Regions from separate parts of the Nocardia sp. NPDC047654 genome, predicted to be linked through region 1. Evidence: riboswitches for the same ligand, from Rfam matches in the RefSeq annotation. Region 1 holds a riboswitch; the other holds the start of a gene.

Region 1 (3,594 bases):
ACTGAGCACCAACGTCGCGGGCACGCCAGGGGCCAGCTCGACCGGCGCCATCGACCCGTAGCGGGCCCGCATGTCCCGGTAGGCGCGATGTGGATCGGTCGCGAAATCCGGCGAATACAGCGATATCCGCTCGATCCGGTGGTCGATGGGCGAACCGTGGTGGACGCCGGATTCGTTGATGGTCCGGTCGAGATCTCGGGGCGTGGTCAAACGCGTGACTCCCACAGTAGAAGCGTTTTCGGCGAGCGCGGGTGAGCGAACTCGGCGCGGATCGTCGCGACGCCGTCGTTCGGTCCATGCGGTGCACCGTCGGGCCGCGTCTTCTCGACCGCGCAGCGGCTCGACACACAGGATGGTCGCGTAGGTAGGGTCCGGACATCGGTAGTGGCGGCCTGCCTGCGGCGATGCGATTACTCGTCCGCGCGGCGGCCGCCCCCTCACCGGCCACGGTCACCGGCAGCTGCGCGCGGCTTCGTCCGCGCTCGCGAACCCGTTGGTGATGCTGAACATTCGCTGAAGGCGCTCCGGCCGATCGAGCGGTCGGGTGCGCTGCGAGGTGCCGGCGGCGTGCTCGCATCGCCGGGAGCACAAGCACTTCCACGCGCGGACGGCTGGTGTATAACTTCCATCGGCCCGGTCGACTCCACCGACAAGCGATAGCGAGACACGATGCACGGTTACCTGAATCAGGTGTCCCAAGGCACGACCCCCTCCGGCTATCCGACGCGTGAGCCCGAGACCCACGCGGTCGCACCGCCCCGCCCGGCGGATCTCGTCGTCAGCGCACTGTTGTGGTTCCTGCCCGCGACGCTGGCCGCGATGTCGACCATCCTCGCGCCGTGGTTCCTGATGGCGGGGGGCATCTGCGCGTCCAAGCCCGAGTGCCGGGTCGACACCAGCGCGGGCGTGTGGATCATGGTCGGGGGCGGGATCGTGGGATTCGCCGTGGGGGTGCTGCTCTCGGGCATGGCGGCCCGGCAGGGGCGGGCGTTGTTCCCCGGCGCGCTCGTCGGTGCGGTGCTGGTCGTGCTGGCCTGGTTCGCCGCCTCGTTCCTCATGGGCTGAACGCCGAGCGGCCGGATGACGGCCCGGCGGGAGCGGCTGCGAGCCGACGTGTTCCGGCGCCGCGAGAGACATCAGTGCGCGTCGTAGATGCCCTGATGGTGGGCCGGTGCCGTGGTGCATGGGAAGTCGCCGCCTCGTCCGCTCCGGCTCTTCTCCCCCGACACGGAAAATTGGCGCGGGTGTACTATTCGCCGGAATCACCCCACCGCGGGAGCTCGGGTACGGCCGGGCTGAGAGGGCGAACCGCACGCGTCGCCGACCGCATGAACCTGTCCGGGTAATGCCGGCGTAGGGAGAGCGTTTCCGTCATGTCGTCATCGACCCGCGCGAACGCGCACGAAGCCCCCCTGACCCTCGACCAGCCCGCGCCGAAAGTGCTCTCGTTCTGGGACCAGAGTGCGTTCTGGGCCAATCTCGGCGTCAGCCTCTTCGCCTTCTCCGGGGCGTACACGGTGCTCGCGCCGAACGCCGAGGGGGCCGCGCAGCTCTCGATCGCGGCCGGAATCCTGGCGACCGTCCTGGGCACGCTGGTCGGCGCGGCGATGCTCGGCGCCGCGGCGCTGACGGGTGCGCGCACGGGACAACCCGCGATGGTCCTGCTGCGCGGGCTGTTCGGCGCGAAGCTCAGCTATCTGCCCACCGCGCTCAACATCGCTCAGTTGATCGGCTGGGGAACGTTCGAGCTGATCGTCATCGGTGACGCGGCCGAGGAACTGTTCGGCGGCGGCCAACACTGGCTCTACGTGGTGGTCGCGGGCGTACTGACGACGGTACTCACGATCTGGCCGCTCGGCTCGGTGCGGTTGCTGCGCAGATTCGTCACCGCCGGCGTCGTGATCGCCCTTGTCTGGTTCTACGCGCAGTTCTTGCGCGCCGGTCTGCCCGATCTGCGGGCGAACCCGGGCCCGAGCGGGGGCGGCCCGTTCGGCGTCGACTGGAACCTCTTCTGGGTTGCCACCGATGCCGCCTTGGCGGTCTCCATCTCGTGGGTGCCGGTCGCCGCGGACTACACCCGGCACGCCCGCTCCGGTCGCTCGGCGTTCGGCGCGGCAGGCGGGGCGTACGCGCTCACCCAGATCATCGCCTACGTCCTCGGCCTGTTCGCGCTGGCGCTCGCGACCGGCGAAGGCGGACCGTACGCGCCTTTCCTGCACGTGAGCCTCGGTGCCCTGTTCTTCTTCGTTTTCGTGCTGCGAGAGGCGGATCAGTCCTTCGCCAATGTCTATTCCACCGCCGTCTCGATCCAGAATCTCGCACCGCGCGTCGATCGCCGGGTGCTCTCGATCGGCCTCGGTGCCCTGATCACGATTCTGGCTCTGCGGTTGAACATGGCGAACTACTTCGGCTTCCTCGGGCTGATCGGCTCGGTGTTCGTGCCGCTGCTCGGTGTGCTCGTCGCCGACTTCTTCTTGCGTGCCCGTCGCGAGTGGAACACCGCACCGGACGCGCCCGCGCGCTGGGGCATGGTGGCCGCCTGGCTGACCGGGTTCGCCGTATATCAACTGGTCAACCCGGGTGACGCCGGTGCGTGGACGCGATTCTGGGACGGCGTTCGGCAGGCTGTGCACTTCACCGGGCAGGCGTGGATGAGCGCATCGCTGCTGTCGTTCCTGGCGGCGCTGGCGGTGGCCTGGCTGGTCGGCAAGGTGACGGCGAAGACCACATCGGCGTAGTGAATTTGCCACCATGGAGAGATGGGCCGGATCAGGATCGGTACGTCGGGCTGGGTCTACCCGCCGTGGCGCGGAACGTTCTACCCTCAGGGCCTCGCGCACAAGCGCGAATTGGCCTATCTGTCGGAGCGACTCGACAGCGTCGAGATCAACGGCTCGTTCTATTCGTTGCAGCGCCCGTCCAGTTACCAGAGGTGGGCGGAGCAGACTCCGGCCGACTTCCTGTTCGCGGTGAAGGGCAGCCGCTTCATCACACACATGAAGCGGCTGCGCGACGGTGACGAACTGCTGGCGAACTTCCTCGCGTCCGGCCCGCTGGCGCTCGGGCCCAAACTGGGCCCGATTCTCTGGCAGCTGCCCCCGACCTTCCGCTTCGACGCCGACGTGTTGGACGGCTTCTTGTCCCGGCTCCCCCGCAGCACCGAGCAGGCCGCCGAGATCGCGCGGCGCCACGATCACCGCGTCGAGCCCGCGCACACCAGCACCGATGCCGACCGGCCGGTGCGGCATGCCCTGGAAATCCGGCACGACAGCTTCATCACCCCGGCGTTCACCGATCTGCTGACCCGTCACAACGTGGCCCTCGTCGTCGCCGACGCCGCGGGCAAGTATCCGCTGCTCGAAGAGGTCACCGCCGACTTCGTCTACATCCGGTTGCACGGGCACGACGAGCTCTACGTCAGCGGATATACCGACGAGGGCTTGGACATGTGGGCGGAGAAGATCCGCTCGTGGGCCGGATCGTGCGACGTCTACACCTATTTCGACAATGACGCGAAGGTGCGGGCGCCCCGCGACGCGATGGCGTTGCGCGAGCGCCTGGAACCGGTCGTCCGGCCCGCGGGGTGAGGCCGGT
Region 2 (3,594 bases), on a different contig from region 1:
AGGTGTTCCTTCGGCGTGACGTAGCAGAGCATGGCGGTGCCCGCCTGCGCGATGATGGCCGCGCCGATGGCCGAGGTGATGTGGTCGTAGGCCGGTGCGATGTCGGTGGCGAGCGGGCCGAGCGTGTAGAACGGCGCCTCCTCACACCACTCCTCCTCGAGCCGGACGTTCTCCACGATCTTGTGCATCGGCACGTGACCGGGGCCCTCGATCATCACCTGCACGCCATGGGATTTCGCGATCTTGGTCAGCTCGCCCAGGGTGCGCAGCTCGGCGAATTGCGCCTCGTCGTTGGCGTCGGCGATGGAGCCGGGCCGAAGGCCGTCGCCGAGGGAGAAGGTGACGTCGTAGCGCGCGAGGATCTCGCAGAGTTCCTCGAAGTGCGTGTACAGGAACGATTCCTGGTGATGCGCCAGGCACCAGGCCGCCATGATCGACCCGCCGCGCGAGACGATGCCGGTCACCCGCTTCGCGGTCAGCGGGATGTAGCGCAGCAGCACGCCCGCGTGCACGGTCATGTAGTCGACGCCCTGCTCGCACTGCTCGATCACGGTGTCGCGGTAGATCTCCCAGGTGAGCGCGGTCGGGTCGCCGTTCACCTTCTCCAGCGCCTGGTAGATCGGCACGGTGCCGACCGGGACGGGGGAGTTGCGCAGAATCCACTCGCGCGTCTCATGGATGTTCTTGCCGGTGGACAGGTCCATGATGGTGTCCGCGCCCCAGCGGGTCGCCCACACCATCTTCTCCACCTCCTCGGCGATCGAGGAGGAGACGGCCGAGTTGCCGATGTTCGCGTTGATCTTGACCAGGAATTTCTTGCCGATGATGGTCGGCTCGAGTTCCGGATGCTTATGGTTGGCCGGGATCACCGCGCGGCCGGCGGCGACCTCCTCGCGCACCAGCTCCGCCGCGACGCCTTCGCGCGCGGCGATGAAGCGCATCTCGGGCGTGACGATGCCCTCGCGGGCCCAGGCGAGTTGGGTGCGCGGGCCCGACCCCTCGGATCTGGTCCAGGTGTCACGCAGCTTCGGTAGACCGCCTTCGAGATCGATCGTCGCAGTCTCGTCGGTGTACGGCCCCGACGTGTCGTAGACGTCGAAGTGTTCGCCATTGGTCAGATTGATCCGGCGCACCGGTATGCGCAGGTCTTCGACTTCGAGATAGTGCTTGACGCTGCCCTCGATGGGGCCGGTTGTGACGCTGTCGACGGGTGTGGTTGCGCCGTCGGACGCAGCGGCGGGTGCCATCTTTTCCTCCCTACGCCGGCATTACCCGGTCAGGTTCATACGGTCGACGGCCCTGACGCCTCTCGGCTAGCCGTCCTCTCAGCCCACTGGTGCGAGCCCCCGTTGGTTGTGAAATTTTCCCGCCCGACCATACCCGGACCGCCCGGCCGCGTGCCCGGCGATTCGCCGCGATCGAGCGAACTCCCAGGCAGCGGCATCGGGGGCGAGTGCCGAGGCGCGGTCGAAAGTCGCGTGCGGGGACGAGGCGCTGCTGAATACCCGGGCGACCGGTCAGGCGCTCGGGAAGGTGTGGCGGCGGACTCCGCGCGCCGAACAGGCGGTGGAATCGGCCTGGCAGCATGCGTGTCCGGTCGGTGTGCCGCCGACGGCGAGGGTGCCCGACCAGGCGGCATGCCCGGGATTTTCGGTCGAGATCACGAGTCTTCCGGCTCGGCCGAATGGCCGGGCGCGCCGCGGGTGCGGCGGGCTTCTTTCATCTCGGCTTCGTAGAGGTGGCGGCGGCCGTCGAGCAATTCGTCCCGGGCGGCCCGTTCGATGTCGCGGAACAGGGCGTAGTAGCCGTCGTCGTATTCCTCGATGATCTGGAACGTCCATCGTCCGGCGAGCACGTTGCGACCGATCAACTCGGTGGATATCCGGTCGGCGATGTGGGCGTGGCCCGCCTCGCGGAACAGCTCCACGGCATCGTCGAGCGCCAGGTCGGCGCCGCCGGTCAGCTGGTGGAAGGCGTACAGGTGACCGCGGGCGCGTTCGATGATCTCCAGGGCCTCCGAGAGTTTGCCGGTGGCGGCGACGGTGGTGTCGTCGACGCCATCGGGCCTGCGGTGCGCTACGTCCGGGCGATCGGTCATGACCTCGCTCCTTGTCTGGCGGATGCAACCGTAGCCGCGGCGTACCCGGAAGGGGGCGAGCTCAAGCGCTGGAAGATTGCTGCTGCGCTCGGCGGAGCGGGGGACTTTCGCCGCCGTCGGCGCGTTCCACGCGGATCGGTGGCGAGTCTTCAGCGACGGCCGAACCGCTGCCGAACGGCCGACGACAGACCGCGGCACTACCGCTCGGCAGCGGGACTCAGCGCGGATGCGCGGGACCGATGCGGCCGGTGACCTCGCCAAATCCGATGCGGGACGTGCGGGGACCGGGAGCCGATGCCGTGATCGTCACTTCGTCGCCGTCTTCGAGGAAGGTGCGTTGCCCGTCGTTCACCGGAATCGGTCGACTCCCACCCCAGGACAACTCGATGAACGACCCGCGCTGGTCCGGTTCGGGGCCGGAGATGGTGCCCGAGGCGTACAGATCACCGGGACGGGTGGAAGCTCCGTTCGCGGTGAGATGAGCGAGCATCTGGGCCGGTGACCAGTACATCCGGGCATAGGGCGGGTGCGCGACCGGTTGCCCGTTCCACGCCACGGTGAGATCGATGTCCAGGCCCCACGCCTCGTTACCCAGCAGGTAGGGCAGTGGCGGGGGCGACTGCTCGGGCAGCGGTATGCGCGCGGGCTCCAGGGCGGCCAGCGGGGTGATCCACGGTGAGAGCGAGGTCGCGAACGACTTACCGAGGAAAGGCCCGAGCGGTTGATACTCCCAGGCCTGGATATCGCGTGCGGACCAATCGTTGACCAGCGCGACGCCGAAGACCCGGTCGGCGAACTCGTCGATGCCGACCGGCACGCCGAGCCGCGAGCCGACACCGATCACGAAGCCGAGTTCGGCCTCGATGTCCAGCCGCCGCGAGGGGCCGAACTCCGGCGCGCCGGATTCGGATCGGCGCTGCCCGCACGGCCGCGCCACCTCGGTGCCGGACACCACCACGGTCCCCGCCCGCCCGTGATAGCCCACCGGCAGGTGGCGCCAGTTCGGCAGCAACGGGTCACCGTCCGGCCGGAACAGGCGGCCGAGGTTCGTCGCGTGATCGATGCTCGCGTAGAAGTCCACGTAGTCGCCGATCCGTACGGGCAGCCGCAGTTCCACGTCGGACAGGGGATGGACGGCGGCGCTGTCCAGCTCGCCTTCGACCGCCTCGCGAATCCGGTCGCGGACCGCGCGCCAGCGTACGGGGCCCTGCGCCAGGAAGGCGTTCAGGCTCGGTTCGGCGAACACCGGATCATCCAGGAGCGCGAGCACATCGATGACGTGTTCGCCGAGCCGCACACCCACCCGGTGGCTTCTTCCGCGCGGCGCGAACACCCCGTACGGCAGGTTGTCCGGACCGAACAAGGACTCCGGGGGTACCTCGACCCTGGTCCTCACGCGGGGCCCCGCCCCGACCAGGTCCACGCGTAGGTCGGGTCCTCGCAGGCCAGGGCGCATTCACCGAGTTCCAGCGGGCGGAAGGTGTCCACCATGACGG

The links. Region 1 has a riboswitch for thiamine pyrophosphate ahead of ACGF7Y_RS33585 (purine-cytosine permease family protein). Riboswitches for the same ligand answer to the same signal wherever they lie in the genome.
Region 2: linked by a shared signal. The riboswitch ahead of thiC (phosphomethylpyrimidine synthase ThiC) and the one ahead of ACGF7Y_RS33585 (purine-cytosine permease family protein) in region 1 are both predicted to bind thiamine pyrophosphate.

The regions. Positions count from the first base shown of each region.
Region 1 covers NZ_JBIDDF010000022.1:54,996-58,589, reverse strand. The annotation lists gene ACGF7Y_RS33595 (cytochrome P450) at 1-210, opposite strand, end outside; gene ACGF7Y_RS33590 (hypothetical protein) at 670-1,065, shown strand; TPP riboswitch at 1,263-1,377, shown strand; gene ACGF7Y_RS33585 (purine-cytosine permease family protein) at 1,374-2,738, shown strand; gene ACGF7Y_RS33580 (DUF72 domain-containing protein) at 2,760-3,587, shown strand; gene ACGF7Y_RS33575 (LOG family protein) at 3,593-3,594, shown strand, end outside.
Region 2 covers NZ_JBIDDF010000002.1:830,353-833,946, forward strand. The annotation lists gene thiC (phosphomethylpyrimidine synthase ThiC) at 1-1,247, opposite strand, end outside; TPP riboswitch at 1,238-1,360, opposite strand; gene ACGF7Y_RS12230 (hypothetical protein) at 1,661-2,098, opposite strand; gene fahA (fumarylacetoacetase) at 2,316-3,494, opposite strand; gene ACGF7Y_RS12240 (homogentisate 1,2-dioxygenase) at 3,491-3,594, opposite strand, start outside.